Regions from separate parts of the Ruegeria sp. YTSC199 genome, predicted to be linked through region 2. Evidence: riboswitches for the same ligand, from Rfam matches in the RefSeq annotation. Region 2 holds a riboswitch; each other region holds the start of a gene.

Evidence for each region. A riboswitch is a leader RNA that binds a small molecule or an ion and turns the genes downstream of it on or off. The one in region 2 is predicted to bind cobalamin.
Region 1: linked by a shared signal. The riboswitch ahead of AC2FEE_RS00325 (DUF1636 family protein) and the one ahead of AC2FEE_RS20040 (hypothetical protein) in region 2 are both predicted to bind cobalamin.
Region 3: linked by a shared signal. The riboswitch ahead of AC2FEE_RS08850 (hypothetical protein) and the one ahead of AC2FEE_RS20040 (hypothetical protein) in region 2 are both predicted to bind cobalamin.

Annotation. Positions count from the first base shown of each region.
Region 1 covers NZ_JBXWMF010000001.1:65,649-76,079, reverse strand. The annotation lists gene AC2FEE_RS00370 (DUF6280 family protein) at 1-61, shown strand, start outside; gene AC2FEE_RS00365 (cobalamin biosynthesis protein CobQ) at 127-690, opposite strand; gene AC2FEE_RS00360 (cobyric acid synthase) at 751-2,208, shown strand; gene AC2FEE_RS00355 (hypothetical protein) at 2,212-2,943, opposite strand; gene AC2FEE_RS00350 (TolC family outer membrane protein) at 3,018-4,436, opposite strand; gene AC2FEE_RS00345 (protein-L-isoaspartate O-methyltransferase family protein) at 4,533-5,186, opposite strand; tRNA gene AC2FEE_RS00340 (tRNA-Cys) at 5,415-5,488, shown strand; gene AC2FEE_RS00335 (NAD(P)-dependent oxidoreductase) at 5,532-6,488, opposite strand; gene AC2FEE_RS00330 (LysR substrate-binding domain-containing protein) at 6,592-7,476, shown strand; cobalamin riboswitch at 7,549-7,757, shown strand; gene AC2FEE_RS00325 (DUF1636 family protein) at 7,852-8,232, shown strand; gene cobW (cobalamin biosynthesis protein CobW) at 8,229-9,284, shown strand; gene cobN (cobaltochelatase subunit CobN) at 9,291-10,431, shown strand, end outside.
Region 2 covers NZ_JBXWMF010000025.1:51,523-61,953, forward strand. The annotation lists gene nudC (NAD(+) diphosphatase) at 1-837, opposite strand, end outside; gene AC2FEE_RS20025 (bifunctional 2',3'-cyclic-nucleotide 2'-phosphodiesterase/3'-nucleotidase) at 1,046-2,893, shown strand; RNA gene ffs (signal recognition particle sRNA small type) at 2,933-3,031, shown strand; gene AC2FEE_RS20035 (alpha/beta hydrolase family protein) at 3,071-3,928, opposite strand; cobalamin riboswitch at 4,070-4,290, shown strand; gene AC2FEE_RS20040 (hypothetical protein) at 4,372-4,779, shown strand; gene AC2FEE_RS20045 (protein-tyrosine phosphatase family protein) at 4,781-5,284, opposite strand; gene AC2FEE_RS20050 (DNA polymerase III subunit gamma/tau) at 5,418-7,169, shown strand; gene AC2FEE_RS20055 (YbaB/EbfC family nucleoid-associated protein) at 7,318-7,662, shown strand; gene recR (recombination mediator RecR) at 7,727-8,320, shown strand; gene AC2FEE_RS20065 (hypothetical protein) at 8,372-8,848, shown strand; gene AC2FEE_RS20070 (hypothetical protein) at 8,994-9,482, shown strand; gene AC2FEE_RS20075 (ribonuclease T2 family protein) at 9,479-10,108, opposite strand; gene AC2FEE_RS20080 (DUF1013 domain-containing protein) at 10,239-10,431, shown strand, end outside.
Region 3 covers NZ_JBXWMF010000007.1:90,520-100,950, forward strand. The annotation lists gene AC2FEE_RS08840 (tripartite tricarboxylate transporter substrate binding protein) at 1-467, opposite strand, end outside; gene AC2FEE_RS08845 (LysR family transcriptional regulator) at 570-1,487, shown strand; gene AC2FEE_RS08850 (hypothetical protein) at 1,609-1,824, opposite strand; cobalamin riboswitch at 2,142-2,347, opposite strand; gene AC2FEE_RS08855 (hypothetical protein) at 2,608-3,153, opposite strand; gene AC2FEE_RS08860 (hypothetical protein) at 3,532-4,056, shown strand; gene AC2FEE_RS08865 (alcohol dehydrogenase catalytic domain-containing protein) at 4,276-5,304, shown strand; gene AC2FEE_RS08870 (branched-chain amino acid ABC transporter permease) at 5,380-6,255, shown strand; gene AC2FEE_RS08875 (branched-chain amino acid ABC transporter permease) at 6,260-7,357, shown strand; gene AC2FEE_RS08880 (ABC transporter ATP-binding protein) at 7,354-8,118, shown strand; gene AC2FEE_RS08885 (ABC transporter ATP-binding protein) at 8,115-8,888, shown strand; gene AC2FEE_RS08890 (AMP-dependent synthetase/ligase) at 8,893-10,431, shown strand, end outside.

The sequences.
Region 1 (10,431 bases), on a different contig from region 2:
CGCACTGTCGCGTGAAGAAAGCGAGCGCCGTAACGCCGCTCAGCAGGCAGAAGCCGCATAAATCAGGCGACTTCTGAGGGAAAAAACGCGCTTCCGGACTTCCGGGGCGCGTTTTTCTTTTCCCAGTCAAAAGAACAGCAGCCACTGGCGGGCCACCCAGATTTCGACCGCCAACAGGGCGGCAAAAAACAGGTTCGCGGACAGGGACAGCCCCCTGTTCCACAGCACAGCATAGGCCCCTGCGCAAACCATCACCGAGACCGGTGCAACCCAAAGGGCATGGTGGGTGCTGTCCCAATAGCTGACCGGGCTGTTAAAGACCCAATCGCTCAGCGGCCAGAACTGAGGCCGCCCGTCACCTGCGTGCAGCAGGAAATCCATCGCCAGGTGCAAAAGACCAGCAGACGCGTCCACAGTCAAAACCCACCAACCGCGCCAAAGACCAAGCACCAGCCCCCATAGGAAAAACGAGTTGTCGACGGCAAATACCGTCTGCCAGGCAGGTGAAAAGTAAAGCTGATCGAACACCACCTGCTCGGGAATACCCAGAACGAACAATGACACGCTCGCCATTACATAGAGCGACAGATCAGGCAGTAAGGACCCCAACACCGCAGCCCAAAGGATGCGTCCCCGCGCAGGTCGCGCGAACGCGGCGGCACCGATCAAAAGATGCGCGGGCGTGTTCATCCGGGCTTTCCCTTTGGGCTCAAATCAGGTCATCTGCGCGCCAACGTATAGGAGACAGCTATGGTTCGCGCCATCATGATTCAGGGTACCGGCAGCAATGTCGGAAAATCGGTTTTGGTTGCCGGGCTGGCGCGCGCCTATACGCGGCGGGGGCTGAAAGTAGCTCCATTCAAGCCGCAGAACATGTCAAATAATGCCGCTGTGACGGAAAACGGGGGCGAGATTGGCCGTGCGCAGGCCCTGCAGGCACGCGCCGCGATGCGACCGACCCACACTGACATGAACCCAATCCTGCTAAAGCCGGAAACCGATACTGGTGCCCAGATCATCGTTCAGGGCCAGCGCTCCGGCACAATGAAAGCGGGGGACTATCGCAAGGACAAGTCCAAACTGCTAGGTGCCGCGCTGGAGAGCTTTGACCGGCTGTGCGACGACGCCGATCTGGTGCTGATCGAGGGCGCGGGCAGCCCGGCCGAGACCAACTTGCGCAAGGGCGACATCGCCAACATGGGCTTTGCCTGTGCCGCAGAGGTGCCGGTTGTTCTGGTGGGAGATATCCACCGCGGCGGTGTGATCGCTCAGATCGTGGGCACGCAAGCGGTTCTGGACACAGGCGATCTGGAAATGATCCGCGGCTTTGCCGTCAACCGGTTCAAGGGCGATGTCTCGTTGTTCGACGAAGGGCGCGATGACATTGCCACGCGCACAGGCTGGCCGTGTCTGGGCGTTGTGCCCTGGTTTCATGACGCCTGGAAACTGCCCGCCGAGGACATGATGGACATCCGGTCCCACAGCGGCGGCGCCTGCAAGGTCGTGGTTCCGCAAATGGAGAGGATGGCCAATTTCGACGATCTCGATCCGCTGTCAGCCGAACCTGGCGTCACGGTCGAAATCATCCCGGCCGGACGCCCCTTGCCCGGCGATGCCGATCTTGTGCTGCTGCCGGGCAGCAAGTCCACCATAGGCGATCTAACCTATTTCCGGACGCAAGGCTGGGATATCGACCTCTATGCCCATGTCCGCCGGGGCGGCCAGGTGTTGGGCCTGTGTGGCGGCTATCAGATGCTGGGCAAGACCATCGCCGATCCCGATGGCGTGGACGGCCGCCCGGGCACTGTCGAGGGGCTGGGGCTGTTGGATGTGGCAACCACCATGGCAGGTGAAAAACAGGTCACCCTGCGCACCGCGCGTACCGTTCCAGAGAACGAACCGGTCACCGGCTACGAGATTCACATGGGACGGACCGAAGGACCCGATTGCGACCGCGCCTGGCTTGAGATCGATAGCCGGCCAGAGGGCGCCGTCGACAAGACCGGCCGCATTCGGGGCAGCTATCTGCACGGTATTTTCTCGTCCGACCCGTTTCGCGCCCGTTTTCTTCAACAGTTGGGCGCGACCTCGGACTTGTTATATGAGGATGGGGTCGAGGATACGCTGAATGCGCTGGCGGACCATCTGGAGCGTCACATGGATCTGGACCGTCTGCTGGACATGGCCCAGGCTCCCAAAAGGCCCTGAAGCCTAGTCCAGTTCCCGCTCGGCCAGCGCCCGGTAAATCTCGCGCCGCACCATCTTGCGGACATTTCGGGTGATGCGCTGACCCAGAACGCCTTGCAGCTCTTCCCGAACAACCTGAGCAATCAGCGCCCGAAGCGCATCTGCGTCCATCGTCAATGAGTCCGGCTGCACCTCGGGTGCTTGCGGCTTGGCAGAGGCTGCAGTTTTCGGATCTCGGATAAAGGTTGCCGTCGGCGCGACCTCCTCAGCTTTGGCACCGCCATTCCCAGCCTCATTGGTCTCAGCCCGGGCGCTCCAGGCAAGCGGCTTGTTTGGTGTGCCGGAATAGGCGTCGTCGCTTTCGCCGTCCGGCTCCCACTGATCCTCGGTCCGGGCAATCGCGGCTTCCAGCGCTTCGATCTTCGCACTCAGACTGCCGGCAAGGCCATCCTCGACCTCGGTGTTTGCTTGCTGTTCGACGGCAGGTTCGGCGTGTTTGACAATATCGCACGCCCGCAGAAGCATCGGCTTAACGGAATCTTCCGCCTTGTAGGCCGATTCCTTTTGTTCGGGTTGTGGCTGCTCAATCGTCATCGGTTCATTGACCCGCAACGCGTCGGTCAAAACCAGTCTTCCAGGTTTTCTGGAAAGGGACGACGCCAGTACTCCCGGCGTTTTTCGGTCTTCTTCGGTGACCAGACGCTTAATCGAGGACAGGACGTCCTCGATTCCCGCTTTTACGACTTTATCCGTCATTGTTCTCTACCGCTCTATCCTCAGGATCGAGTGTAGCTAAACAAACCGGACCTCACAACAGGTAGTATTGGCCCTTAGTCGCGACGCAACGCTTTGAGGACCCGATCCAGATCCCTGCTCTGCCGGCTGACCTGCGCCGGAGCCTTCTTCACCAGGTTGTAATAGAGTGTCGGATCATAAATTTGCACAGCCAGACCCAGACGTTCCGCCGTCAGTAGACCCTGCGCCTGCAGCAACTGGTACGCCGCACGGGACCGTTCGGTGCGCGATGCGACCTCGGCCAATTGTGCATCCAGCAGATCCTGCTGAGCGTTCAGCACGTCAAGAGTTGTCCGCGCACCCAATGTCGCCTCTTCCCGGATACCGTCAAACGCAACCTGCGAGGCGCGGACCCGTTCGGTCGATGCTCTCAGGCTGGCAGTCGCGGCCTGAAAAGCAGCATAGGCGTCAGCAACCCCTTGAGTGATGTCCTTTTGCACGTTCAGAAGGTTGGCGCGCGAAGCGTCCCGTGTCGCCATTGCCCGGCGGACCGTGGCAGCCAGTCGGCCACCAGCATAGATCGGCTGTTCGAGGCGCAGCGCGATAGTTGCATCTTCGAGGCTGTCATCGTTGTCATAGCTTTCGCGAATACCCGCATCGGCGTTCAGCCTGACATTCGGACCAAGATTGGCACGCTGCTGCTGCACGACCAGGTCAAGAGCACGCACCTGGTGCTGAGCTGCCTGAATGGCCGGATGATTACGCTGCGCTAGGCTGACAGCTTCACCCTCGGATCGCGGCAGATTAGGCAAGCTCGGCTGACCGGCTGTGCGCCCGGGAGCTTTACCTACCGCGTTGACATATTCCGCCTGCGCAATGCTCAGGTTACCACGCGCGACCGCAAGGTCCGCTTGCGAGCTGGCCAGCTGCGCCTGGGACAGCGCGACGTCCGTACGGGTCACCTCACCCACATCAAAGCGGTCCTGCGAGGCCCGCAATTCCTCGGCCGACACATCGACGTTGTTCAGACGGATTTGCACGGTTTCTTCCTGCAGCAACACGCCCAAATAGGCGTTCACACCGCGGAACAGGACCTGCTGTTCGACGTCCAACAGAGTCTGACGTGTTGCCAAAACCGTTTCCTGCGCCGATTGCTTACCCAAGATTGAGAAGCCGCCATCATAGATCAATTGGCTCAGCGTGAGTCCGGTAAAAAAGTTAGCCGGTTCATTCCTGACCACGCCCAGATCTGTAGAATTGCGCGTATAGTCCTGACTGACTTCCACTGCCCAGTTGATGATCGGGCGCAGCGCCGACAGTGCGATAGCGACATCTTCATCGGCCGCACGCAACAACGCGCGGTTCTGCTCCAGCAAACCGCTGGTGTTATAAGCCCCGATAAAGGCGTCGGTCAAATTATCCGCCCAAACCGCACGTCCTGGAATGACACTCAGCGCTATACCCGCCGTTAATGCCAAAGCCTTCACAAACTTCGTCCCCGTCCTTGCACGCATAACGAAATCCTTCTCAAATCAAAATTACGCTGCCCTGAGCGTAGTTTGCGCGTTTGTTTTCAACTAATCAAGGCAACAGAAAAATATGGGAAGGAATTATAGCGAAAATGCACACTCCGCGCAAAAGGCCTGTAAAACTGGGGCGTTGGCATTGAAGGCATGACGCCAGGTCACTCGCCCACCGGATTTGTGCCCGATCCGAACGGTGCCAAGCTCTCCGTCCACGAACAGGCAAGCAATACGCCCGTGATCCTTGAGTTGTGCGATCAGCGTTTCGGGCACCTGCTCGACGCCACCCTGGATCATAATCACGTCATACGGGCCATGCTCGGTCGCGCCCTGCTCCAGCGGGCCGACATGTACGATCGCGTTGTCGGCCTCCGCCTCCATCAGGATCGTCTGCGTCTCTGCGGCGAGGGCTTCGTCCTCTTCCACGGCCACGACCAGTTGCGACATGCGCGAAGCGACGGCGGTGGAATATCCCATTGCGGGGGCGATATCCAAAACGACCTCGTCATTCGCAATGTTCAGCACGTCCAGCATCTTGGCCAGCGTCCGCGGCTCCAGCAGGCAACGCCCGTTCCCCAGATCGATCACACCTTCGGCATAGGCGGCCTCGCGCTGGGCATCCGGTACAAAGTTCTCTCTCTGGACGGTCAACATGGCGTCAATGATAGGGAATTTCGTGACATCAGAGGGTCGGACTTGTGTATCAACCATCGTACGGCGCCGAGTTGCGAAATCTGTCATTGGATCGCTCATGTTAGTCCCAGGTATTCCCGGCTTGTGCCATATCCAGACGAAACCGGCAACGGCTGTCGCGTTGAAAGTTTGGCCGGATCACAGGAACTTGGTGTCGCACTGCGCCAAGTCGCGGCACATGGGAACGGATTTTTACAATCAACCCACTGGACGCCCCTGACGAAAGGTGTTAAAACGCCTGCCACACCACAGCAAGTATTTGATTTTGCTTGAAAAGGCGAGTTGGCGGAGTGGTGACGCAGCGGATTGCAAATCCGTGTACACCGGTTCGATTCCGGTACTCGCCTCCACTTCTCTACATTGACAACTGGCCGTATTGCGCCGCGTGGTGCGTCATTCCGCCCTTCGGCCCTGCGGGATGACTTCGTAGCCCGGTTCTTCCGGTTCGTCATCCAGCATTTCGGGCGGAAAGCCGGGGGCTGTGATGTCCAGGCCGGTGGCCTCTTCTAACCGCTTGATAATGTTCGGAGACAGTTCACGGTCGCCGTAACGGGCGATGCCATCTTCGAAGATGCGGATCATCACCGGGTTGATTTCCAGCGGCACTCCGGCCCGGTCGGCCACGTCCTGGAACAACCCGATATCCTTTTTAACAAGGTCCATCGTGAAAGAGATATCACGCGATCCGTTCAGGATGACCTGGCTTTCGGTTTCATGCACGAAGGAAGTACCGGAGGAAATCTTGATCGCCTCATAGGTGGTGTTGAGGTCCATCCCGGCAGCCTTGGCAGTCACCAGCGCCTCGGCACAGGTGATCAGGTTGGCGGTGGCCAGATAGTTCGTCAGCACCTTCAGGACCGAGGCCGAACCTAAATCTCCGGTGTGCAGAACTCGCCGTCCCATCGTGGTTAGAAACGGCAAAATCCGCTCGAATGTTTCGCGGTCGCACCCTGCGAAGATCGAAATGTTGCCGGTCGCCGCCCGGTGGCACCCGCCGGACACCGGGCAATCGACCGCGGCGCCTCCGCGTTCGACCACCATCGCGCCGAGACGCATAACCTCAGTCTCATCGGTGGTCGACATCTCCATCCAGATTTTGCCCGGAGCGACCTCGGGCAGCATCTCTTTCATCACGGCGTCCGAGGCGGCCGGGGACGGCAGACAAGTGATGACTGCATCACAATCCCGCATCATCTGCGCCGGACTTTCGGCAGCTTTGGCGCCTTTGGCCACGTATTCGGCCACCAGATCGGGGGCGAGGTCATGGACCGTCAAGTCAATTCCGTTGCGCAGCAGCGAGCCGGACAGCTTGCCGCCGACATTACCCAAACCGATGAATCCGACTTTCATTTCACCCTCCCGAAGGTCGTCGTTTGTGCTGAGTATCCCTATTGCCTGCCGGAAACAAAAATGAATAATAACACGTGATATAGGTAAAAATTTTTGGTGATAGATGGATCGCCTTCCAAATCCCGCTTGGCTGCGCAGCTTCGAATCCGCCGCGCGCCATCTGAATTTCACCACAACCGCGCGGGAACTTGGCCTGACGCAAACAGCCGTTTCACTGCACATTCGGTCCCTCGAAGCCGAGCTGGGTCAAAAGCTGTTCACACGAAATGCGCGGCGGCTGGAACTGACCGAGCTTGGGCAGTCTTATTCGCTGACAGTGCGGCGCGCTCTGGCCGATATCACACTGTCCACCAACAGCCTGTTTGGCCCGGCCTCGCGTCAGACACTTACGATCCGCGCCGCTATATCGACTGCCACCTACTGGATCGCCGCCGAACTGCCCGACTTCACCGAACGGCATCCGGACATCCCTGTCCGTCTGGTGTCGCATATCTGGAATGACAGCGGGACACCCGGCGATGTGGATGTGGAAATCCGCTTGGGTTACGGTGACTGGCCGGGGGTGCGATCCGAAAAACTCACCGACGAAAAGCTGGTCCCGGTCTGTCGGGCTGGGGACGACTCAGCAAAGCTGATCTCCCTGCCGCACGGGCCGCTGATTCACATCCTTGGATACGAGGACAACTGGGCGCGGTATCTTCAGGCCAACGGCATAGCGCCGCCCCACCAGCCGCCCCGGCATTCTGTGGACACCACGGTGGCGGCGCTGCAACTAGTGATGGCTGGTGCAGGATATGCCACGATCCTGGAACGGTTCGCAAACAACGCAATTCGGCAAGGCGCACCGATTGCGATTGCGGGTCCGGCGATTCCCTTTGCCCAGTCGCATTATCTGGTCAGCGCTCAACGGGCCGTGCAATCCACGGCAGCGGCGGGTTTGTTTTGCGCGTGGTTGCAGGAACGGCTGGTGGCGGATGCCGCGGATTGACACAAGCTGGTCGCTTTTCTGTTCTATGGGGTTTCTACCCCTGTCTCGCGCTTGACAAGGCCCCTGCCCGTGCCGCATGTCGCTTGCGTTGGTGTCCATCCACGGATGGATGAAAAGGGAATGCGTCAACGGTGATCCGTCAAACGCAGCCGCCCCCGCGACCGTGACCGGAGAGGGTGCCCAAAGCCACTGGCCGAATTGGCCGGGAAGGCGGGACATCCGACAGAGGCCCGCCTCTGACATCCGCAAGCCGGGAGACCTGCCAGCACGCGAAGATGAAACCGGGCGGGGTGTTCCGGTGTCGGGTCCATGTTGCGACACGTGGCCCGCATGAAACCCCGTCCCCCGCAATGAGGATTTGGGGGGATGAGAGACATGACCGAGACCGCACCAGTCGAGCTGCTGGTCTGTACCACGTGCCGCCGCGGCTTGCCCGTTGAGGACGACGCGCAACGACCCGGCGCCTTGCTTCACAAAGCACTGGAAGAGGCCGAACTGCCTGAGGGCGTGACCCTGAAAGCCGTCGAATGCCTGTCAAATTGCGATCAGGGCTGCTCCATCGTGCTGCGCGGCGGGCCGGATCGCTGGACCTTTGTGTATGAGCATTTGAACGAAACCGACCATGTTGATGTCATCGTCGATGGTGCCACCAAGTACCTTGCCGCCGAAGATGGTTTGGTCAAATGGCGCGAACGCCCTGAACATTTCCGCAAAAACTGTGCGGCCCGTATTCCCCCGATTGGAGCCCTGAAATGAGCAACCTCGAAAAACTTCCCGTCACTGTGATCACCGGCTTTTTGGGCTCGGGCAAGACTACGCTGGTCAAGCACCTGATGCAGAACCCGCAGGGCAAGCGTCTGGCCGTTGTGGTCAACGAGTTTGGTGATGTGGGCGTAGATGGCGATATTCTGAAATCCTGCGCCATCCCGGATTGCCCGGCAGAGAACATCATGGAACTGGCGAACGGTTGCATCTGCTGCACCGTGGCTGATGATTTCATTCCGACCATCGAGGCCCTGATGGCGCTGGAGCCGCGCCCCGATCACATCCTGATCGAAACCAGCGGTCTGGCCCTGCCCAAGCCGCTGTTGAAGGCGTTCGACTGGCCGGATATCCGGTCGAAGATCACCGTCGACGGGGTGATCGCTCTGGCCGATGCCGAGGCTGTTGCCGCCGGTCGTTTTGCCCCGAATGTCGAGGCCGTGGATGCCCAGCGCCTGGCCGATGACTCGATCGATCACGAAACGCCCCTGTCCGAAGTGTTCGAGGATCAGGTCTCCTGCGCTGACATCATCTTGCTGACCAAGCCTGATCTGGCTGGCCCCGAAGGCGTAGCCAAGGCCAAAGAGGTGATCGCGACCGAGGCTCCACGCCCCCTGCCCGTCGTCGAAGTAGCCGAAGGTGTAGTGGATGTCCGCGTTGTGCTGGGTCTGGAAGCAGCAGCCGAGGATGACATGGAAGCCCGTCCATCGCATCACGACGGCCACCACGATCACGAGCATGACGACTTCGAAAGCATCATCGTTGAGTTGCCGGAACAGAGCGATGCTGTTGATCTGGTTGCCAAGATCGAACGTCTGGCCACGGAACTGAACATCCTGCGGGTCAAAGGCTATGCAGCAGTATCAGGTAAACCCATGCGCCTGTTGGTGCAGGCCGTCGGCACGCGCGTCCGTCACCAATTCGACCGCCCATGGGAACCGGGTGAAGAGCGCCGCTCGCGTCTGGTGGTGATTGCCGAGCATGACGACATCAACGAGGCCGCGATCCGCGATATCCTCGTCGGTGTTTCTGAGCCCGCCGAGTAACCACACATGCACGTCGTCTTCCGCGAAAGTCACGGGTTAGAGGAAACCGAGACCGCGACCGATCTGGGCCAGAGCCCGGCGGATCTGGTGGTGCTGTCCTTTTCGGACAGCGACCTAGGCGCTTTCGCGGCGGGCTGGCATCGTGGTGGAGGCCCCGAGGGGCGGATGCCGACGATGCGTCTGGCCAACTTGGCGGCGCTGAAGCACCCCCTTTCCGTCGATACCTATGTCGAACAGACATTGGAGGGTGCGAAAGGCATCCTGATCCGTTTGATCGGCGGCGTGCCTTACTGGTCTTACGGCTTGCAGCAGGTTCTGGCGCTGGCGCAGGCCAAAGGCATCGCGCTGGCCGTTCTGCCTGCGGATGGGCGTGAGGACACGCGGCTGGATGATTTCTCCACCCTACCGGTCTCGACCCTGCGCCGCTTGGCGCATCTGTGTGACACTGGCGGCGAGGTTGCAGCACAGGCTGCGCTGGCGCAGATGGCGCTGGCGGCAGGTCTCTATGCCGGCCCGGTGATGGGCGCAAAGACCTTACCCGACTGCGGCGTCTGGTGCCCGGACCGCGGCGTGATCCCGGTGGATACAGCGTTCACAATCGATGCGAGACGTATCCTCGTCACCTTCTACCGCGCTTATTTGACTTCGGCCGACACAGCGCCGATCACCGCCCTGATCCGCAGCCTGCGAGACCGGGGACTGGATGCGGTTGGCCTGTTCGCTCCTTCGCTGAAGGCCCCTGCCGCAGCCGGGTGGCTGCGTGAACAGGTCGTGGCGCTATCGCCGTCGGCAATCATCAACGCTACCTCGTTCTCGGGCAAAGGTGCGTCAGGCACCTCACCACTGGACGAAACGAATGTGCCCGTGTTTCAAGTCGCCCTTGCCACCTCACGCCGCAAGGCATGGTCCGAAGCGGAGCGAGGCCTTTCCCCCGCTGACCTTGCCATGCATGTGGTACTGCCCGAGGTGGACGGTCGCATTTCGGCGGGCATTGCGTCTTTCAAGGAACCGGGCAGGCGCGACCCGTATCTTGAGTATTCCCGTTTCGCCCACCGGGCTGAACCTGAGCGGATCGAAGCAATTATCGACCGGGTTACCGGCTGGTTGAACCTGCGCGACAAACTCAAGGCGGATCAGACCCCGGCGC
Region 2 (10,431 bases):
CGGATCAATGGTGATCTCGCGCGACAGCGCCTCACCCGCGCAGCCAAACATCAATGAGGCCGGAAACGGCCAGGGCTGGCTGGACAGATAACTGACCGCACCGACGGGCACGCCTGCCTCTTCCATCACTTCGCGCCGAACCGCAGCCTCGAGCGTTTCTCCGGGTTCAACGAAACCCGCCAGCAGTGAATACATACCCTCAGGCCAGCCCGGAGATCGCCCAATCAGCACCGAATCTCCGTGCGTGATCAACATGATGACTACCGGGTCGGTGCGCGGGAAATGTTGCCCGCCGCAGGACGGACAACTGCGCTGCCACCCGGCTTGTGATACTTCGCTGGCGGCACTGCAGCGCGCACAGAACCGGTGGGTCTCGTGCCATCCGATCACCGCCTTGGCCGCTGCGGCCAGTTCCGCGTCCCGGGCGGACAGGCGCGTCATGATCCGGCGCAGTTCGGCAAAGACATGGCCTCGGGGCAGGTCGGGATGTTGCTGCTCTGTCCGATCAACAAATGCTCCCAACTGCGACATGTCCAGCCCCTCGGGGGACCAGTTCGAGATATCGAGTCCAAAAACCGGATCTCCGTTCGAGAGGCCCAGAAATATTGGTTCCTCAACGCTACCGCCCGGCCCGTTTGCCACCAGATCATGAGTCATGGGTATCAGGCCCAGCTGATCCAGCGCTTCGCCCTGGACCAGCGGCTTGCCGCGCCATAGCAGCAGGCATAAGGCCAGTGGATGTGCCCGCATCTGCGCAAGCTGATCCGAATCCCCCCGGATATGCGCTGCACGATCCAGGCCCGAGCCGCCAAACGTCACAAGTTCCGCATGTTTCATGAGTGTTCCTTTGGGTCGTCGGCACAGGGCTGCCACGGCTGCAGCAGCGTTGCAATGGCAATTCCAAACAGCCGGAAACCTGAGATCGTCAAATGATCGCAGTCACACCTTAAATGTTGCGCCTAATATACTTTTTGGGGAAAATGCTTAACATATAACTGCCAAAAGTAGAAATTTGTCACACCCTATTCATCTGCCGCGCCCTGTCTTGAAGATACGGATATTGGCGACCTCCGATCTGCATATGAATCTGAGCGGCTTCGACTACTACTCCGACACCCCGGAACCCACAATTGGGTTTACGCGCACCGCCAGTCTGATCAGGGCAGCGCGGAACGAAGCGATGGCGGCAGGCGCGATGGTTCTGCTGTTCGACAACGGAGATTCGCTGCAAGGCACACCAATCGGTGAATGGGCTGCGGAACCGGCCAATGCACCACATATTCTGATGCAGGCCTTTGGTGATCTGGACTATGACGCCATCGGGCTGGGCAACCATGATTTCGGCTTTGGACTGCAGGTTCTGGATCGAGTTCTGGCCGACGCTCCCTGCGCGGTGGTGTGCAGCAATGTGCAAAGAAGGAACGCCGATCCTCTCTGGCACAGCCATGCAATCCTGACGCGCACGGTCCCGTGCCATGACCAGCAGGCTACGCTGAAAATCGGAGTGTTTTCGGTGCTTCCGCCACAGACCGCCAAATGGGAGTCGCACCGGTTGCAGGACCGGGTTACCATTGACGATATCCTGACCTGCGCCCGCAACAAGGTGCGGGACCTGCAGGCAGAGGGCTGTGATCTGATCCTTGCGCTGGCGCATACGGGGTTGGGATCGCCTTTCGCGGAACCCAATTTGGAAAACGCAATCATCCCGATGTCCGCCATCGACGGCATCGATGCCCTGATTGCCGGACATTCCCACCTGACACTGCCTGGCCCGGCGCATGAGGGGTTGAACCATGTCGATGCAGCCCGGGGGTGGGTTCACGGGAAACCCGTGGTCATGCCGGGGTCGGCTGGATCGAATCTGGGGGTGATTGACCTGAACCTGCGCAAGGCGGACGACGGTACGTGGACGATTAAAGACCACAGCACTGAATTGCGCGCGGTTTCCCCGACCCGGTCTGGCGGAGTGGCCCAGCCGGTTGCGGAAGACCCTGAAATACTGCGGCTTTTCACCAAAGGTCATTTGGAAACGCGCCGTCATACGGCGCAACCGGTGGGCCGCACCGATCAGCATCTGCACAGCTATTTCAGCTTTTGCGTTGCGGATAAGGGGCTTGCTTTGGCCGCAGCGGCGCAGGCGGCGGCCCTTCACCCGTATCTGCAGGGATCGCCCGTTGCGGAGCTGCCCGTTCTGTCCGCGATGGCGCCCTCAAAATTCGGAGGACGTGCCGGGCCGCGATTTTATACGGATGTGCCACTGGGACAGGTATTCCTGCGCCATATCAACGACCTGTATGTTTTTCCCAATGAATTGCAGGCCGTTGTCGTTAATGGCGCGCAGATCGGTGATTGGCTGGAAATGTCGGCAGGCGTGTTCAACCAGATCAAACCGGGGTTCGAAACCGATCTGGTCGATCCCAGCCGGGCCGGGCATAATTTCGACGTTCTGCAAGGGTTGAGCTATCAGATCGACCTCTCGCAACCTCCACGCTTTGACGCCGCAGGTCATCTGAGCGATCCCGCACATCGCCGTGTTCACGACATCCGATTCGAGGGCCGTCCCGTGGCACCCGACCAGCGCTTTGTCGTTGCGCTGAACAACTACCGAGCCAACGGGGGCGGCCATTTCCCCTTTGTCGACCAGGCCGAGCCGATCCCGCTGCCTGCACAACCCGTTCAGCACATACTGCGAGACTACATGTCGGGTGCCCTGCCACGGGACCCGCTGGAAAAAGCGCCGCGCGCCTTTCGGTTTGCTCCATTTCCCGGCGCGACAACCCTGCTCAGAACCGGTCCGAAGGCCCGCGATCATATTGCCGAGCTTGAAGAATACACTCCGCAGCTGATCGGAGAAGACGATGACGGCTTTTTGCTGATCCGTTTAACGCTCTGACGGGTTGTCATTTCCGCGCCTGTTGCCTATATCGTGCGTTGAGAGGTTGGCGCGGGCGAGCGCCTCGCCAACCTGGTCAGGTCCGGAAGGAAGCAGCCACAACGAGCCCCGCTTGGGTCGATGTCCAACCTCTCACTTCTTGCCCGTAGCGAACGTAAAGCGCCAGAACCGGCGAAGTCATGCGATCAGCCGTGGCCAAAGGGCTGCGTTGCGGCGCGCAAAAGCGCCGATGTGCCCAACTTCCAACAAGCCAAATTCACCGGGTGACAACAGGTGACGGCGCGCATCTGGACCGTACAGATCAGCCAATCGCCACACCGCATTGGGCGGTACCACATCATCATCCTCGAAGGTAAACAGGTCCACGGGCGTCCCTGACTGCGCCCAGCGCGCATCAGGCAAGGATATCCCGATTTCGGGCAGGTAGTTGCGTGGCGCGGTGCACCACCGCCGCCATTGCCAATATACCGATGCCGGCAGGTCCGCCCCGACCCCCAGCGCCTTGCCAGGAAGATACCCCAGGGCTTTCACCGCCAAGGGTGCGTGACCATACCAGAACAGCAAAGCCAGCGCCCGATACGGCCAGGGGTGATCCGATACCGTTACAGGGCCGGAACAGACGCAGATCATGCGGTCGATCTGATCGACGTCGGGCTGAATCGGCCCCAGCATCCCGCCGACCGAATGTCCGATGCTCCACTGCTGCGCATCGGGGAACCTGCGCCGCATTTCAGCGCGGGCCGCAGGCATGTCGACCAAGGCCCAATCGGCCATCTTGACCCGTGATTCTTTCAACGACCCGTTCAGAGAATGGCCGAAATCGCTGTAGTCGTAAGTCAGACAGGCCATCCCCCGCTCGGCAGCCAGCCAGCGTGCAAAATGCTGGTAATAATCTCTCGGTACACCGGTAGCACCGTGAATGACTACGGCCACCTGGGGCGCGGACGCTGGCAGATAAAGGCGTGCCGACAAGGTGCCCGCGCCGGACTGAAACTGAAAGTCCTCGATCGAAACGGTTTGTGCAGTGTCCAGCATGGTGCGGCCTCCGGATTTTGAACCGATTGGTTCACTTTCTTCAATCCGCAGCGTTTTCCGTCACAAGTCAACAGTGGTCGTACATGACCACGCGTCGACCTGGCCGTGCAAATTGCCCGCTTGACTCGGACCGCCCGCACCCGCTAGCGATGCCGTGATGGTTCTCGACCCCAATCCGGGGCGGGATGAAAAGGGAACACGGTGCGGTTCTGCCCCGGTTATACCGGAACGAACCAAGGCCGCGACTGCCCCCGCAACTGTAAGCGGTGAGCAATGCCGAAACACCACTGGCCGAAAGGCTGGGAAGGTCGGCAACGCGATGACCCGCAAGTCAGGAGACCTGCCATCGAACCAAAACCGAAACTCGGGCGGGGTGTCCGGGCAGGTCGTCAGCATGCTGTCACACCTGATCTACGCCCCGTCCTACGCGCGGAGGGCGCACAATGATCTGGAAGACCAAGACCCACGAATACTCGGCCACCGTATGCCAGCGAACCGGCAAGACCTGCCCAGCATTGGCACGGGTCGCGCGTGTCATTACTCAGGCGATAGAGACCGCCGCACCTGCAACAACCCCCGATTTTCAGGTCGAAGGCAGCAGTGAACTGGCCCATTGCCTTGAAGGTTGCACCGCCCGATTTCGCGCGCGGCCTGATCAGATTCGGGTCTTTTGCGGCACGGAACCCGATGTCTCCACCGATTCACTTGATAGGTATGCCGACATGATGTTCGCAGATGTGTTCAGCTCTCTGCCCGCCGATGTTATGGCCAACCCGCCCTGCGCGATGCTCGAGGTATTGATGCTGGCCGCAAGTCCGGTTGCGCAACAGGAGCAGCACGCGGCGCTCTAAGCTAGCTGCCCTTTCGGGCGCTGGCCGCCTGCGCCGCCCATTGCAACTGGCCGTCGGTTTCAACGGCGCAGGGCCGCACGGCGCGTAGACGTTTCAGCGCTGCCTCGGGCTGCTCGCCCTGTTCGACCATAAGGCGCAAGGCAACCATGCCGGACCGGCCGCAACCGCCCCGGCAATGCACCAACACCCGCCCTCCACGGGACAGGACTTGTGCCGCCGCCGCGCTGACCTCGGCCCATGCGGCCTGAACTTCTGGCGGTGGCGCGCCGAAATCCGTAACCGGCAGATGCGCCCACCCAATAGAGGCGGCGCGAAGATCGTCGCCGAGTCCGGCGGCGCCTTCCTGTAGCATTTCAATCTCAGTGGTCATGGAAACCACCAGATCCGGCTGCCAGTCTCGGATGCTACGAAGATCCTGCAGGTAGTTGCCGCCGCGCCCCGGGACTGGTGAAAGGGCAACCGTGCCATTTCCCACCTGCACGGCGTGAATCGCAAAGAGTCTCAAAAGATGGCCCTCCTGCAATCGTTTCTACGATGCGCAAACTGTCCTGCAAACCGAATTTCGCCTACAGCGGCGGTGGACGCGGGCGGCGGGGGTCTCTACGCTGCATTCTTGAACCGAATCCGACAGAGCAGACATGAACGACACGCCAAGCCCCGCCTATCAGGTTCTTGCCCGCAAATACCGCCCCGAAACCTTTGCCGATCTCGTCGGTCAGGATGCGATGGTCCGAACGCTGAAAAACGCGTTCGAGGCCGACCGGATCGCACAGGCCTTCATCATGACCGGCATTCGCGGCACGGGTAAGACCACCACGGCGCGGATCATCGCCAAGGGCATGAACTGCATCGGCCCCGATGGCCAGGGCAAGCCGACCACGGAACCCTGCGGCCAGTGTGAACACTGCGTGGCCATCATGGAAGGCCGCCATGTCGACGTGATGGAAATGGACGCCGCCAGCCGCACAGGCGTCAACGACATCCGCGAGATCATCGACAGCGTTCGTTACCGCGCCGCCAGCGCGCGCTATAAGATTTACATCATCGACGAGGTCCACATGCTGTCGACCAGCGCGTTCAACGCGCTGCTCAAGACGCTTGAAGAACCACCCGAACATGTGAAGTTCATCTTCGCCACAACCGAGATCCGCAAAGTGCCGGTGACGGTGCTGTCCCGTTGCCAGCGCTTCGACCTGCGCCGGATCGAGCCAGAAGACATGATCGGCCTGCTCAGCAAGATTGCAACGGCCGAGAAAGCCCAGATCGCGGATGACGCGTTGGCTTTGATCACACGTGCGGCCGAAGGGTCGGCACGGGATGCAACCTCGCTGTTGGATCAGGCGATCTCACACGGGGCCGGGGAAACCAGCGCCGATCAAGTGCGTGCGATGTTGGGACTGGCCGACCGCGGGCGGGTGCTGGACCTGATGGACATGATCCTGCGCGGAGATGCCGCGAGCGCCCTGACCGAACTGAGCGCGCAATACGCCGAAGGCGCGGATCCGCTGGCGGTGCTGCGCGATCTGGCCGAGATCACCCACTGGGTATCAGTGGTCAAGATTACCCCGGACGCAGCCGAGGACCCAACCGTATCACCGGATGAACGCGCCCGTGGTCAGCAGATGGCTGAGGCCCTGCCTATGCGGGTACTGACCCGGATGTGGCAAATGCTGCTGAAAGCGCTCGAAGAAGTCTCGGCGGCTCCGAACGCGATGATGGCTGCCGAGATGGCTGTCATTCGCCTGACCCACGTGGCCGACCTGCCGAGCCCAGAAGAACTGATCAAGCGGTTGCAGGATGCACCGCCGCCCCCGCCGAACGGAGGCCCCGATGGCGGCACCGTAGTGCCATCACATGCCCCTGCTCAACCTGCTGCTCCTGCGTATACCCCGACGGCACGCGGATCTGCCGGAGCGCCAACTGCCGCGCTGGCCCAGGACACCCAAGCGGCGCTTGCACGGTATCCCAGCTTTGACCATGTCGTCGAACTGATCCGGACGAACCGGGATGTGAAACTGCTGGTCGAGGTTGAAAACGGCGTGCGCCTTGTGTCCTATTCGCCCGGTCGGATCGAATTCACGCCTACGGACAACGCACCCACAGACCTGGCCCAAAGGTTGGGAACAGCGCTGCAGCGGTGGACCGGAAACCGCTGGGCCGTTTCGATTGTCGCCGACGGGGATGCCGCAACCATTGCCGAGGTCCGGGATGCCGCCGATCTGGCGCTGAAGGCCGAGGCCGAACAGCATCCTCTGGTGCAGGCCGTGCTGATGCAATTCCCGAAAGCGCGCATTAAACGGATTGAGACACCCGAAGAACGCGCCGCCAAGGTCGAAACCGAAGCTCTGCCAGAGGTCGAAGACGAATGGGATCCGTTCGAGGAGGACTAAAGCAAGCCCTCCCCGAAATTCTGCCGGGCCCAACCGGAGGAAAGGTCTTGTCAAAGACCTTGACGACGGGCGGGAGCACCCTCGCCCCTTGTGCCACGCGGATGGCATCCGTATTTAGGCGGCAAACCGATACACAGGAGAAAGAACGATGCTCAAAGGTTTAGGCGGTCTCGGCGACATGGCCAAAATGATGAAATCCGCACAGGACCTGCAAGCCAAGATGTCCGAAATGCAGGAAGAGCTGAACAACCTTATGGTCGTCGGTGAGTCCGGTGCTGGCCTGGTCAAGGCAACCGCCACTGCCAAAGGTGAACTCAAAGGTCTGGACATCGACCCGTCGATCTTCAACGGCGACGACAAGGAAGTGGTCGAGGACCTGATCCTGGCCGCCATCAAGGATGCGCAGACCAAAGCAACGGAATGCTCTCAGGCCGAGATGGCAAAGCTTACAGAAAGCATGGGCCTACCGGCAGACATCAAGCTGCCGTTCTGATAGACACTCCTGACGGAAAACCGGCCGGGCGCCCCTGCCCGGCCCTTTTGCAGGAGCACCCGCGGTGAGTTCGAACAGCGAAATCGACAACCTGATTGACCTGATGGCCAAGCTGCCGGGCCTCGGTCCCCGATCGGCCCGCCGCGCCGTACTTCACCTGATCCGCAAACGCGCCCTGTTGCTGACGCCGCTCTCGGACGCGATGCAGCAAGTGGCCATCACTGCCCGCGAGTGCCTGAACTGTGGCAATGTCGGCACCACTGATATCTGCGATATCTGCGACAACGAGGCGCGCGCGACCGGAGAGCTGTGCGTGGTCGAGGACGTGGCCGACCTGTGGGCCATGGAGCGCGCCGGAGTGTTCAAAGGCCGTTATCACGTTTTGGGCGGCACACTCTCGGCGCTGGACGGAGTCGGCCCGGACGAATTGCGCATTCCGCGCCTCAAGGATCGGGTCTTGGCCGAGGAGATCAGCGAAGTCATTTTGGCGCTGAACGCAACCGTCGATGGCCAGACCACCGCCCATTACATTGCCGATCAACTGGAGGGGCAGGTGCGCCTGACCTCACTGGCGCAGGGCGTGCCGATTGGCGGAGAGCTGGATTATCTGGATGACGGGACGATTACGGCGGCGTTGAGGGCGCGGAAGGAAATTTAGTCTTTTTTGGTATGTTTAGTTTATGCTGCAGACACAGATATTGGAGCGCTTATGAAGGCAGTTTTCGGGGCAATTGCTACACTGTCTATTGCAATTCAGTGCGTAACCGGGACGGCAAGTGCCGATGACGGAGGCAAATTGAAACTAATTGTTGTCTCTGATTGGCAAAAAGACCAGCGAGATGCATTCTACAAAATAGTTTCACGGAAAAGCCCGAGTATTGATCCTAACTCGAGGCCTGATCAGTTTGCTCATGCGGACGTAGCCGTTATTATCTTGGACGAATGGAAAGACGTGGATCAACTTGTTGAAGGGCCTCTCACGCCTATCTGGCAAAAAGTCCGTAACTCCCCACCAAATGTCACGCAATTTAGGCTGGTTTTTGAAAAAAAGATCGGCGGAACAACAGAGTTCATATTGTTTTCTCGAGAGGGTCCCGGTGACAAGACACTCATCTGCTATGCTGATACTGTTGTTGGTATACTCAACGAGAACTCTGAAGGGTCGTTTCCGCATAGCTGCAAGTAAGGCAAATAGACAACAATGAGCCTTGCTGTTGAGGAAAAAACTGTGAGTTGCGTGGTGCAAAAAAGCTGTCAAAAACTAGTCCGTTCCTTGCCCAAACAGGATTTCTAGGGCTTTCTGCCCAATCAAAGCTATCAGGATGCAATCAATGACCCGCCTTCTCACCCTCACCTTTGCCGCTTTCACCGCAACCTCTGCCCTGTCGCAGGAACTCATCGACAAAGGCTTTGTCGAAGGCTGGAACATTATGATGGACCCCGCGCTGGGCAATGGGTGTCTGATCCAGACGATCTATCAGGACCTCTCGGTGGTTCGCATCGGCTATGACGCGCTGGACAATCGCGGGTATTTCGCCGTTTACAACAAGGCTTGGGGCGAAATCGAACAGGGCAAAAGCTATCCCATCCGGTTCGATCTGGACGGCAAGAGCTTTGACGCCACCGCCATCGGCTTCAATCAGCGCGACGTGCCCGGTGCGACGGTGTTCTTCACCGATCGGAGTTTCGTTAAAGCCATCGCTCAGAACAAGACGATGACCGTCTACAACCCGGCAGGCGAAGTGGTGATGGCGATCGATCTCAACGGCACCGCCAAGGCGCTGGACTATGCGCGGGATTGCCAGAACAAAAAGCTCTAGCGAATCGGATCGAACAGCGCGTCCTTGGCCGTGCAGTCGCGGATCACGTCCCGACCGCAAGGCACCGGTTCAAGGTCGCGGGACAGGCACAGGCGCACCTCTTCAATGTAGCCCTGCTTGCAGGTGACGGTGATCATGTCGCGGTCAAGTCCGGGATTGGCTTTCAAAAAGGCTTCTTCCACCACCGAGGCGGGCAGTTTGACTGAGGCGTCCAGCTTGCGGAACACGTGTGGCCGCTCGACGCGGTCATAAGCTTGACGGGACAGAGCATAGTAGTCGGTCGCGCTGAGGCCCGAGCAGGTCCCGTGCTTTTTCCATTGATGCCATGCCAGGCCGGAACTGCCCTGAATATCGGTCATTTCGCGGGTCATCGCCCGCGAAGGTGGCGCCTCGGATGTGCGGCAATAAGACGGCCAACCCTGATGGTATTGCGGCCACAACCCGTGCAGGATCCAACCGTGGTCATGCCGTGTATCGCATTGGTCCGAGCCACGCGCATCACCTTCCCGCGCGCACCAGTTGGGCGACCAGCTCAGAGACAGAACATAATAGTCGAACTCTCCCGCCTTTTCGCCATCGGCCAGCGCCGCCACAGCGCTGAACACCCACAAAATTACCCAGCGCATTCGCCTCTTCCCTTCTTGCCTTTGCGCGACTATATAAGCCCCAAGTTCCCCGACAACGGAAACCTGCCCTAAGACCAAGGGGCCGCCGAATTCCGGCGACGGGATAGATGTATTTATAGGAGACGGGCTGATGGCAAAACCGCTTATGGCCAAGGCAACAGCCGTATGGCTGGTGGACAACACCACGATCAGCTTCAAGCAGATCGCGGATTTCGTAGGCATGCACGAACTTGAGGTGCAGGGCATCGCAGACGGCGACGTCGCGGCAGGCGTGAAAGGCTTTGACCCCATCGCCAACAACCAGCTGACGCAAGACGAGATCG
Region 3 (10,431 bases), on a different contig from region 2:
CAACGCAACTCGCCGGGGCTTTCCTTGGCCGCTTCGATCACGTCCTGAACGGACTGGAACGGGCTGTTGGCCGGCACCATCAGCGAGGTCTGCAACTGACCGACCTGAGCGACAAAATCAAAGCTGTCCAGAGCGTCGATGTCCGTGTCACGGGTCATGGTCGACAAGAGAAACGACCCGCCAGAGGTCATCATCATCGTATAGCCATCGGGACGGGCGCCAACGACGGAATTGGCGCCGTTCAGGCCACCGGAACCGGGCTTGTTAACGACAACCACCGGCACATCCAGAATACCTTCGGCGGCGGCCGATATAGCGCGGGCATAGGCATCGGTGCCTCCTCCAGCTTTGTAAGGAACAACCAGGTTGATCGGACGTTTCGGCCAATCTGCGGCAAAGCTTGCGGTAGCTGTTGCGGTGACCGCAACGGCAGCGATTGCGGCACTAAGAAGAGTTCTGCGTTTCATGAGTAACCTCCCAATTTCACTTGGGATCAATCTACGCCGAGTCTTCAATTGTAAAAAATGCAAAGATGTTATTTACTCTTGCAAAATACGAAAGCGTGGAAAATGAATATCAAAGCCCTGCGTGCGTTTCGCGCGACATTGTCCGAAGGCTCGCTTGTCGCCGCGTCGGAGGTACTTCACCTCAGCCAGCCGGCAATCAGCCGCCTGATCTCGGGGCTTGAGGCAGAGCTTAAACTGACGCTTTTCGATCGCAGTGGTCGAAACCTGACACCAACGCCAGAGGGGCTGGCCTTTTACAAAGAGGCCGGACGAATCCTCGATAACCTCGACGAGGTTCCGCGCATCGCTGCTGACATCAAGGCGGGTCGCACTGAAACACTGCGCATTGTGACCATGCCAAGGATCGCGCAATCCCTGTCGGCCCCGGCCGTTGCACGGTTCACGAAAGCCAATCCAGGAACCAATGTCAGCCTGGACGTCCGCGCCCGAAGAGAAGCGGGGAAATGGTTGGCAGGGCGGGAATACGATATCGGGATTGGCGCGTTGCCTGTCGATCATCCAGGCATCATCACTAAACCTTTGTTGAGAGTGCGGGCCCAGGTCGTCCTACCCTTGGTTCATCCACTTTCAACTCGAACAGAGCTGACGGCAGGTGATCTTGCAGGTGAGACTGTCATACGTCTGATGCACGGCTTGTTGTTGCGCGACCAACTTGATGACATCTTCCATTCGGCTGGTGTTACACCGGTCCAAACTTGCGAAGTCGCTGCCTCTCAGCTTGCTTGTTCGTTGGTTGCCGAAGGTGTGGGATTAACTATCGCAGATGAATTGGTTGCAGCGCAGGCCAAACCAGAGAAGGTCGCGCTTGTACCTGTTACACCCGAACGTTGGATGACCTTTGGCCTGCTCTACCCTGTGTCTAACACAAGGTCCAATGCACTTGTTCAGTTTGAAAAGGCGTTGTTCGAAGTGGTTGAGGGGTTGGCGCAACAAAGCACGACACTCGAACTTGCAAATTGATTGTGTCTACTTGTTCACGCGCTGCGGCGTCCGGCCCCAAACAAAGGCCGAACCCGCGCCAAGCCTCCATCGCTGCGCGATCCCGCGCACGGATGGGGAAGCGTCGGTCGAACTCGGCCCATCAGTCCACGCGACCAGAACGCGACTCCTTTAGGTCCGGAAGCATCTTTGCGAACGGGCTTTTGCCCGACCCGTTTGCGTCCAGGACGACCAAAGTCGTGCCGGCTTCGAAATCCATAGACAGAAGACGGAACACCGACCGGTCCCGGCACCCAAGAGCCAGATCGCGGATTCGCAGAACAGCCGACATCAGATCATCGTGTAAGTCGAAAGCCATAGAAGCGCGGACAGCGCCAGAGCGTCCGCAACCAGAACCGGCACGCTGAATTCAGTCAGACAGCCTCCCCGCTGGCTAGCGCTGTTTTCTGTTAAGCGCTCCGTCATCGAGTTGCCCTGCAAGACCCAGCGTAGGCCCGAAGATCAGACGATGCCGAGACGAAGTGCGCCCCAAGCGTGCTGCAGGATCGGGTTTCAGATTTCCAAAACGACAAGAATATCACCTGCCCAGCTTGGACTAGGCATAACAGATGCAAGGTTTTGGACGGCAAAGACCGTTTGGAACCTTTTCATCCCCTATGAGTCACCCCACCCAGATTGGAAACAATTTGGATAGCAGGTCACCAGACTTGCGGTTCGACGCTGTCCCGATCCTTCTCTGGCAATTGCCAGTCGCCGATCTCGGATAGCTCACCCCCGACAGTTGCGGGCGAAGTCACGGATTGATTTTTTTCAGAGCTGCACCGTATACCCCTTAACCACCCCGCTCGACGCGGGCGGGAACCATCGCGGCTCCAACACGCGATCCGAGTTGGTTCAAAAAAAACGCGCCATGAATCGTTAGGCTGGCCGCTTGGCTTCCCGTTGACCCATGAAAGCGCTCGACATCCCTATAACCCAGCATATGGGCAGCCGGTCAAAACCAGCTGGAGTTTGGTGTTTTCCCGATTTCTTCGGGCCCGGTCGAAAGCTAAGAGGGAAACCCTTGGTACTTTCGCGCGGCTTTGGCTCTGGCGAGCAGAGAACTCGGCGGAATACGCGCCTTGGCACCGTCCGCTCCGTGCTAGTCAGAGCTCTGCAGGCAATCAAAACCGCTTAACCACGCTTCGGCCAGCCGCGCCGCATCCTGCCCCGCTCGATGCGGTGGCGGCCCTGCACTTTCTAACGTGTGATAGACGCGTGCGACCGCTGCGTCCTCGGTCAGGCTCATCCGGACATAGCTGTCAAAGTCGAGAAGCTGGACTTTGGGAAAGGGCATTTCCGTTTCCAGCAGCCGTATAAGCCACCGCCGTTCAAACTCCGGATTGTCCGTTACAGCAATTCCGGTGTTTCTTGCCTTGAACCATTGCGCAACCCTCTGGGGATCGCCGCCCTCTGCTTCAAGATAGGCGCGGCTTAATCCGTGGATTCGTGCACTGACGTCCGACCAGCCCGCCGCGTCCCAATCAGGGTGGGGTTTGATAAGACGCGATCCAGTGATCACGTTGCCGTTGACAGCGCGTGCAATCCCAATCTCAATTGGCCAACTGATCGCGCTTAGTGAGCTGGCTTCGAAATCGAGGAAATATGCGGGCTGAGTCCGGACTAGATTCTGGGTTTTCTCGGTCAAAACAGGCTATCCATTCTATGCGCGATACGCTTGTACAAAGGGCATCAAGCTTAAGCTGCTAGTTCGAGGCAGGAACACTCACTTTGAACGCCGTTCTTGGATCGGCTGACGTCCAAGAGCGCAATGATTTTGCGCGGTCTTCGAAAAGAACGGTGCTTCCGATCACCAAAGTGGCAACAGAACCGATAGTACATTTCCAACAATCACAAGCAGTCCGCGCTCGAACAAAAGTGTTGTGGCATGTTATTGCCGTTGCGGATCAACGGATAGGCATAGCACGGCTCAATCCACGGATTTGAAAAGAATTTCCGGGATTTCCCCTTTGCATCCGATTAGATTTAACCCATCTCGGCGAGACATTTTCCAAAGGAGAGACACATGTCGCGCACTATCCTATTAGCTGTAGCCATCGCCGCCATCGGCGCTGGCGCGTATTATTACTTTACTCAACCTGAACCCACGCCTGCTGAGCAATTGCAATCGGCGGCACAAGACGCTGGCGACGCGGTCAGCGAGGCCGCCCAGGATGCAACCGATGCTGTAAGCGAGGCTGCAAGCTCGGTCGCGGATCAGGCAACCGAAGGCGCCTCATCCATCGCGGAACAAGCTACTGATGCGGCCGAGCAGGCCGGTGAAGCGGCCACCGATCTGGCCAATCAGGCCGGTGAAGAGGTTGCTGCCTTGGCGACCCAGGGTCAGGACCTGCTGAACTCGTGGGTCGAGAACGGCGCGCTGAGCCTTGAGAATTTCGACTATGACACGATGGTGGCTTCGATTCAGGAAAGCGAACTGGCGCAGGACATGAAAACGCAGGCCATCAAGATTCTGGACGACATCAAAGCTTCGCCAGAGACAATCGCGGTGAAGATTCAGGAACTCCGCGACCTGCTGTCGGGACAGTGAAGCAGACGGGTCGCCCGGTTCGGGCGGCCCATATTGCGGGCGTGGCGCAGGTTCCATCCACGTCAGGGCGTCGGCCGATTGACCCGCGACGGCTCATTTGTTTGGCTGTCGTCGAGTTGGAATAAACCCAGATCCATGTTTTTCACGACGCGGTTATGAGTAGCCGCCAGTGACCGGGTTTCATCAACGATACGTTCAGTTCAGAAACAAGGAACGACCATGACCACCCTGCCCTCGACTATGTTTGCCACTGTTCTTTTACACGACGGCTATTCCGGCGAATCCACCGGCCCTTATATCCGTGATGCTGCTGACTGGTTGGCCGAGGCCGAGCTGCCCGTTCCCGAACCCGGCCCCGGACAGGTTCTGGTCAAGCTGCGCGCGGCATCGGTGAATCCGTCTGATATCCACTTTATCAAAGGTGAATACGGGCAGCCTCGCTTCAAGGGGGCCGCCGCCGGGTTTGAGGGCTGCGGTGACGTGGTTGCAACCGGAAAAGGCGCCGAAGCGTTGCAGGGTCAGCGCGTTGCATTTATCACTGCCAGTTCCGGCGCTTGGGCGGAATACGTTCTGGCTCCGGCAATGATGTGCATCCCTTTGCGCCCCGAGATTTCCGACGAAGACGGTGCGGCGCAGATCGTGAATCCTCTGACCGCCATGGCGATGGTTGATATCGCACGGGGCGCCGGGGATGCATTTGTAATCTCGGCAGCCACCAGCCAGTTGGGCAAGCTGATGTGCGGCCTCGGGCGCGATCTCGGGCTGAAACCTATCGCGCTGGTCCGGCGCGGGGAAACTGTCGACATATTGAAAGATCACGGAGCGGCTGAGGTTCTGGTGACCACCGATCCGGACGTTGCTCAGAACTTTGCCAAAGTCAGCCAGGCACTGAAACCCCGCGTGTTCCTGGATGCCGTGGCCGACCAATTGTCCGAGCAGGTGTTCTGCGCCATGCCCAACCAGGCGCGCTGGATCTGCTACGGCAAGCTCAGCGCCGAACTGCCGCAACTGACACAGATGGGCCAGCTGATCTTTATGGGCAAGCAAATCGAAGGGTTCTGGCTTACCAATTGGGTCACCTCAACCCCACCGCAAGATCAGGCGCGTGTCGTAGCCGAGGTGCAGGCCCGGTTTGCTGATGGCCGCTGGAAAACCGATATTTCCGAACGACTTGCGTTGAAGGATTTAATCCCAAATCTGTCCGAAGCCCTGAAAAAGAGTGACGGGAAGGTGATTATCACGCCATAGTAGAACAAAGCCCCGGGTGACGGAGGACCCCCGGGGCGTTCAATATGCCGGGCGCACCGGCGTGGGAGGGTGAAATTGGACAACGCGCAGCTGCTGATCAGCGGGCTGGCAAATGGCTGTGTCTATGGCCTGATCGCGCTTGGTTTCGTGTTGATTTACAAAGCGACCGAGGCGGTGAACTTCGCGCAGGGCGATTTCATGATGCTGGGCGCCTTTGTCACCATCGGGCTTACCAATACCGAATATATGGGACTGCCCTTCTGGCTGGCCCTTCCGATCTCGCTGGGGATCATGGGGGCTCTCGGGTATCTTTTAGACCGCCTGATCATCCGCCGCCTGTTTGGGGAAAGCCAGACCGCAGTGGTGATCCTGACAATCGCTTTGGGCTTTGTGATCCGGTTCGCCGCGGGTCTGATCTGGGGACATGAACCGCAAACTTTGCAGAACCCTCTGGCTGGAAAGGAATTCCGTTTCGGAGGCATTGTTCTGGGAATGGAGGATGTGGCTGTCATCATTGTCACCGTAATGCTGACTTGGGGGATGTATGTGTTCTTCAACCGAACCAAGCTGGGGCTGGCAATGCAGGGTGCGTCGCAGAACCAGTTAGCGGCCTACTACATGGGCATTCCTGTCAAACGTGTTCAGGGGTTCATCTGGGCCCTGGCCGGAGTGGTGGCCGGTATTGCGGGCGTGTTGTTCGCCGCCAAGGGCGCGGTCGACCCGACAACTGGCCTTTTGGGGATCAAAGCCTTCGCTGCAGCTGTAATTGGTGGGTTAGGCAGCCTTCCGGGCGCGCTGGCCGGAGGGTTGATCGTCGGCGTCATCGAACCCTTTGCCAGCCGCTATATCGCTGCGGGCTACAGTCAGATCGCGCCATACGCGCTGCTGCTGGCAGTGCTGATCTTCCGCCCCAATGGGCTGTTCAGTCAGGTTCGGGTCAAGAAGGTCTAGGCCCATGCGGATCGTGTTCAAAACCAACTATATACAGGATATCCGCCCCTGGACGGATCGCTATCAGCTCATCCTCTACCTGATCCTGCTGGCACTTGTCGCCCTGGCGCCGAGGTGGCTGGATGATTTCTACCTCGGAGAACTGACGAATGTCCTGATCTGGGCCATCGCCGGGCTGGGTTTGATGGTTCTAACCGGCCATACCGGGCAGGTCAGCCTGGGCCATGCCGCCTTTTTGGCCATTGGGTGTTATGCGAACGTCATCCTGATCGAAGCGGGTGTTCCATTTCTGGTCGCCTTCCCCTTGGCTGGTGTCCTTACGGGGATTGCCGGTGTGACGGTTGCTATCCCTGCCCTGCGACTGCACGGAATCTATCTGGCGATCTTCACCCTGGCGCTGTCGATCCTGATGGATGACGTGATCGTTCTGGCGGAACCGCTCACTGGTGGCGTGGCGGGCAAGTATCTGGGCGGCGTCGAGGTATTCGGCCATCTGGTTGATCGCTGGGCCACACCCGATCAGTTTTTCTGGCTGGTTCTGGGCGTGGCCATTCTGGTCACCCTCGGCTATATCAATCTGCTGCGTGCACCTTTGGGGCGCGCTTTCATCGCGGTGCGCGACTCCGAGATTTCAGCGCAGGCGATGGGCATTGATATCGCGCGCACCAAGATGATCTCGTTCGCCCTGTCCTGCGCCGTCACGGGCTGGGCGGGCGCGCTGATGGGCATGTATGCTGGCGCGTTCAACAACGAAACCTTCAGCGTTCTGATTTCAATCCAATTGCTGATGATGATCGTGATCGGTGGGCTGGGGTCGATCCACGGAGCGTTCCTTGGTGCCATCGTGATCGGATTTCTACCGCAATTCCTGTCGATATCGAAGGAATATGTGGGGGCGCTGTTTGGAGGCAACACGGTCGCAATTCCGGGGCTGGAGTTCGGCATCTTCGGGATGATCCTGATCGCCTTCATCCTGTTCGAACCGATGGGCATGTACGGGCGCTGGCTGAAGATCCGCACCTGGTTCGAGTTGTTCCCCTTCTACCGAAAGGACATGTTCAAGCGACAGAAATCCTATCTCAAGACGGAACGTCTGCGATGAGCCTGTTGGAGTTAGAAAACGTCACCCTGAAGTTCGGGGGGCTAATTGCGGTCAACGATCTGTCCTTCTCAGTTGACCAAGGTCAGGTTTTTGCCATCGTCGGCCCGAACGGCGCGGGCAAATCCACTGTCTTCAACCTGATATCGCGGTTTTATGAGCCATTTTCGGGGACAATCCGTTTTGACGGCCATGACCTGTTGCAGGTCAAACCGTCGGGCGTGGCGGCCTTTGGCGTAGCGCGCACGTTCCAGAATATCGAACTGTTCGAACACGCCACTGTCCTGCAGAACCTCCTGGTCGGACGGCACCGTCATCGCCGCACCAACATGTTGTCTGAGTTGCTGTTCCTGCCCTCCGCCCGACGGCAAGAGGTCGAAAACCGAGAAAAGGTGGAAGAGATTATCGACTTCCTCGACCTCCAGGCGTATCGCGACAAGATGATCTCGGGCCTGCCTTATGGCGTGCGCAAGGTGGTTGAGGTCGCCCGTGCACTGGCCACCGATCCCAAACTGCTGTTGCTGGACGAACCGGCATCGGGGCTGTCCGTCGAAGAAACCACGGACATGCGTTGGTGGATCGACGATATTCGGCGGCAAATGGGCATCACGGTGCTGATGGTCGAGCATGACATGGGGCTGGTGTCGGGCGTATCCGACAGGGTTCTTGCCATGGCCGACGGCGCGATGCTGGCGCTTGGCACGCCCTCACAAGTTCAATCCCATCCTGCGGTGGTTGAAGCGTATCTGGGGAAAGCCTCATGAGCGATCCTGTCCTGACCATCCGCAACGTCGAAAGTTTTTACGGTCCCATCATGGCCATCCGGGGTGTGTCTCTGGACTTGCACCACGGACAGATCGTCTCGATCCTCGGCGCCAATGGTGCGGGGAAGACAACCTTGATGAAAACCGTCTCGGGCGTGATGGACCCCGAAAAGGGCAAGATCACGTTTGATGGCATCGAAATACAGGGGTCGGAGCCGCACAAGGTAGTCGAGATGGGTATCGTCCACGTCCCCGAAGGACGTGAGGTCTTTCCCCTTCTGACCGTAGAAGAAAACCTCAACCTTGGCGCTTATACTCTGGCCGACAAATCCCGGATCGATCACCACCGGGAGCTGGTATTTTCCTACTTCCCGATCCTGAAAGAGCGGCGGAGGCAAGAGGCCGGCACTCTGTCGGGCGGCCAGCAGCAGATGCTGGCTATTGGGCGTGGCCTGATGGCCAACCCGAAAATCATGCTTCTGGACGAACCGTCACTGGGTCTGTCTCCGCTCCTGGTGCAGGAAATCTTCGGCATCTTGAAGCGCCTGAACGACGAGCAGAACATGACTATGATGCTGGTCGAGCAGAACGCAAAGGCCGCGCTGGAACTGGCCCAGCACGGATATGTGATGGAGGTTGGCCGCATCGTCATGGACGGCGCGGCGGATGTGTTGCTGCAGTCCGAGGATATCCAGAATTTCTATCTGGGCGTTCAGGAGGACGGTGCGCGGGAAACCCGACGTTGGAAACGCAGAAAGACATGGAGGTGAGCGGTTGAACATCAGCACCCTGCCCCCTCAGACCAGTATCAACGGCGTCTGGTTCAACGCCACCGCCGGTCAGCGTCCGGTGCATGTAGATGAATGCACCACCATCACCCAGCTGTTCAAGAAACGCTGCGCCGCACTGGCTGACCGTACCGCGCATCGTGAAAAGGATCTTGGGATCTGGAAATCCTATTCATGGGACGACTATTGGCAACACGCCAAATGGATCGGGCTGGCCCTGCGCAAACTGGGTCTGCAACGGGGCGAGGTCGTCTCGATCCTGTCCGAAGACCGCAAGGAATGGGCCTGGTTCGATATGGGCATTCAGGCCGTCGGCGGTATCGCGTCGGGCGTTTACACAACAGACTCGGCCAACCAGTTGAAATATTTGATCAATGATAGCGGCAGCCGGTTCCTGATCGTCGAAGACGAAGAGCAGTTGGACAAGTATCTTGAGGTCGAAACCGAGGTACCTGGCTTGCAGTACGTCATCATTCTCGAGGATGAGGGCCTGCACGACCTGACTCATCCCCGCTGTATGATCATCAACGACCTGTACAAGCTGGGTCAACAGGCCGAGTCCGAAGATCCTACGCGGTTCGAGGCCGAATTGGCGCTGGCGTCCCCTCAGGATACGGCCCTGCTGATTTATACCTCAGGCACCACCGGCGAACCCAAAGGCGCCATGCTGAGCCACGAGAACATTCTGGCCGCCATCGAAAGCGGTGCCCGCGCCCTGCCCGCCTTTGAAACCGACGAACAGCTGTGTTTCCTGCCGCTTTGCCATATCCTGGAACGTGCGGTCTCGATCTATTTCCCTCTGGCCGCGAAATGCGTTGTGAATTTCGCCGAAAGCCCCGAGACCGTTTTTACTAACCTGCAAGAGGTTTCCCCCACCACCTTCGTTGCCGTGCCACGCGTGTGGGAGAAGATCTATTCCCACGTCCAGATCATGGCGCAGGACGCGACCCCAACGGGCCGCGCCGCTTATCAGTTGGCGCTGAAGGCTGGGGTTGCGCGGACTCATTATCTGTGCGCTGGCCAGCCCGTTCCAGCAGGTGTTTCGGCACGGTTCTGGTTGTGGGATCGTCTGGTGCTGCGAAACCTGCGACGAATGCTGGGGCTGGATAAAATACGCCGGGGCGGCACCGGGGCGGCTCCGATCTCACCCGAATTGCTGAGATGGTACTGGGCCATCGGCGTACCGCTGATCGAAGGGTTCGGGATGACCGAAACCTCGGGGCTGGCAACGATAAACAGCGTTGAGAGCAACAAGATCGGCACCGTTGGTCCGGCGATCGCCAGCAATGACATTCGCATCTCGGACGAAGGTGAAATCCAGTTGAAGGGTCTGAACATCTTTCAGGGGTATTGGCGCAACAATGCCAAAACGGCCGAGACCTTCACCGCCGATGGTTGGCTGCGGACCGGCGATCTGGGGCGTATCGACGATGAGGGCTATGTCACCATCACGGGGCGGCTGAAGGACATCATCATCACCGCCGGGGGCAAGAATATTACCCCGGCCGAGATTGAAAGCCGGTTG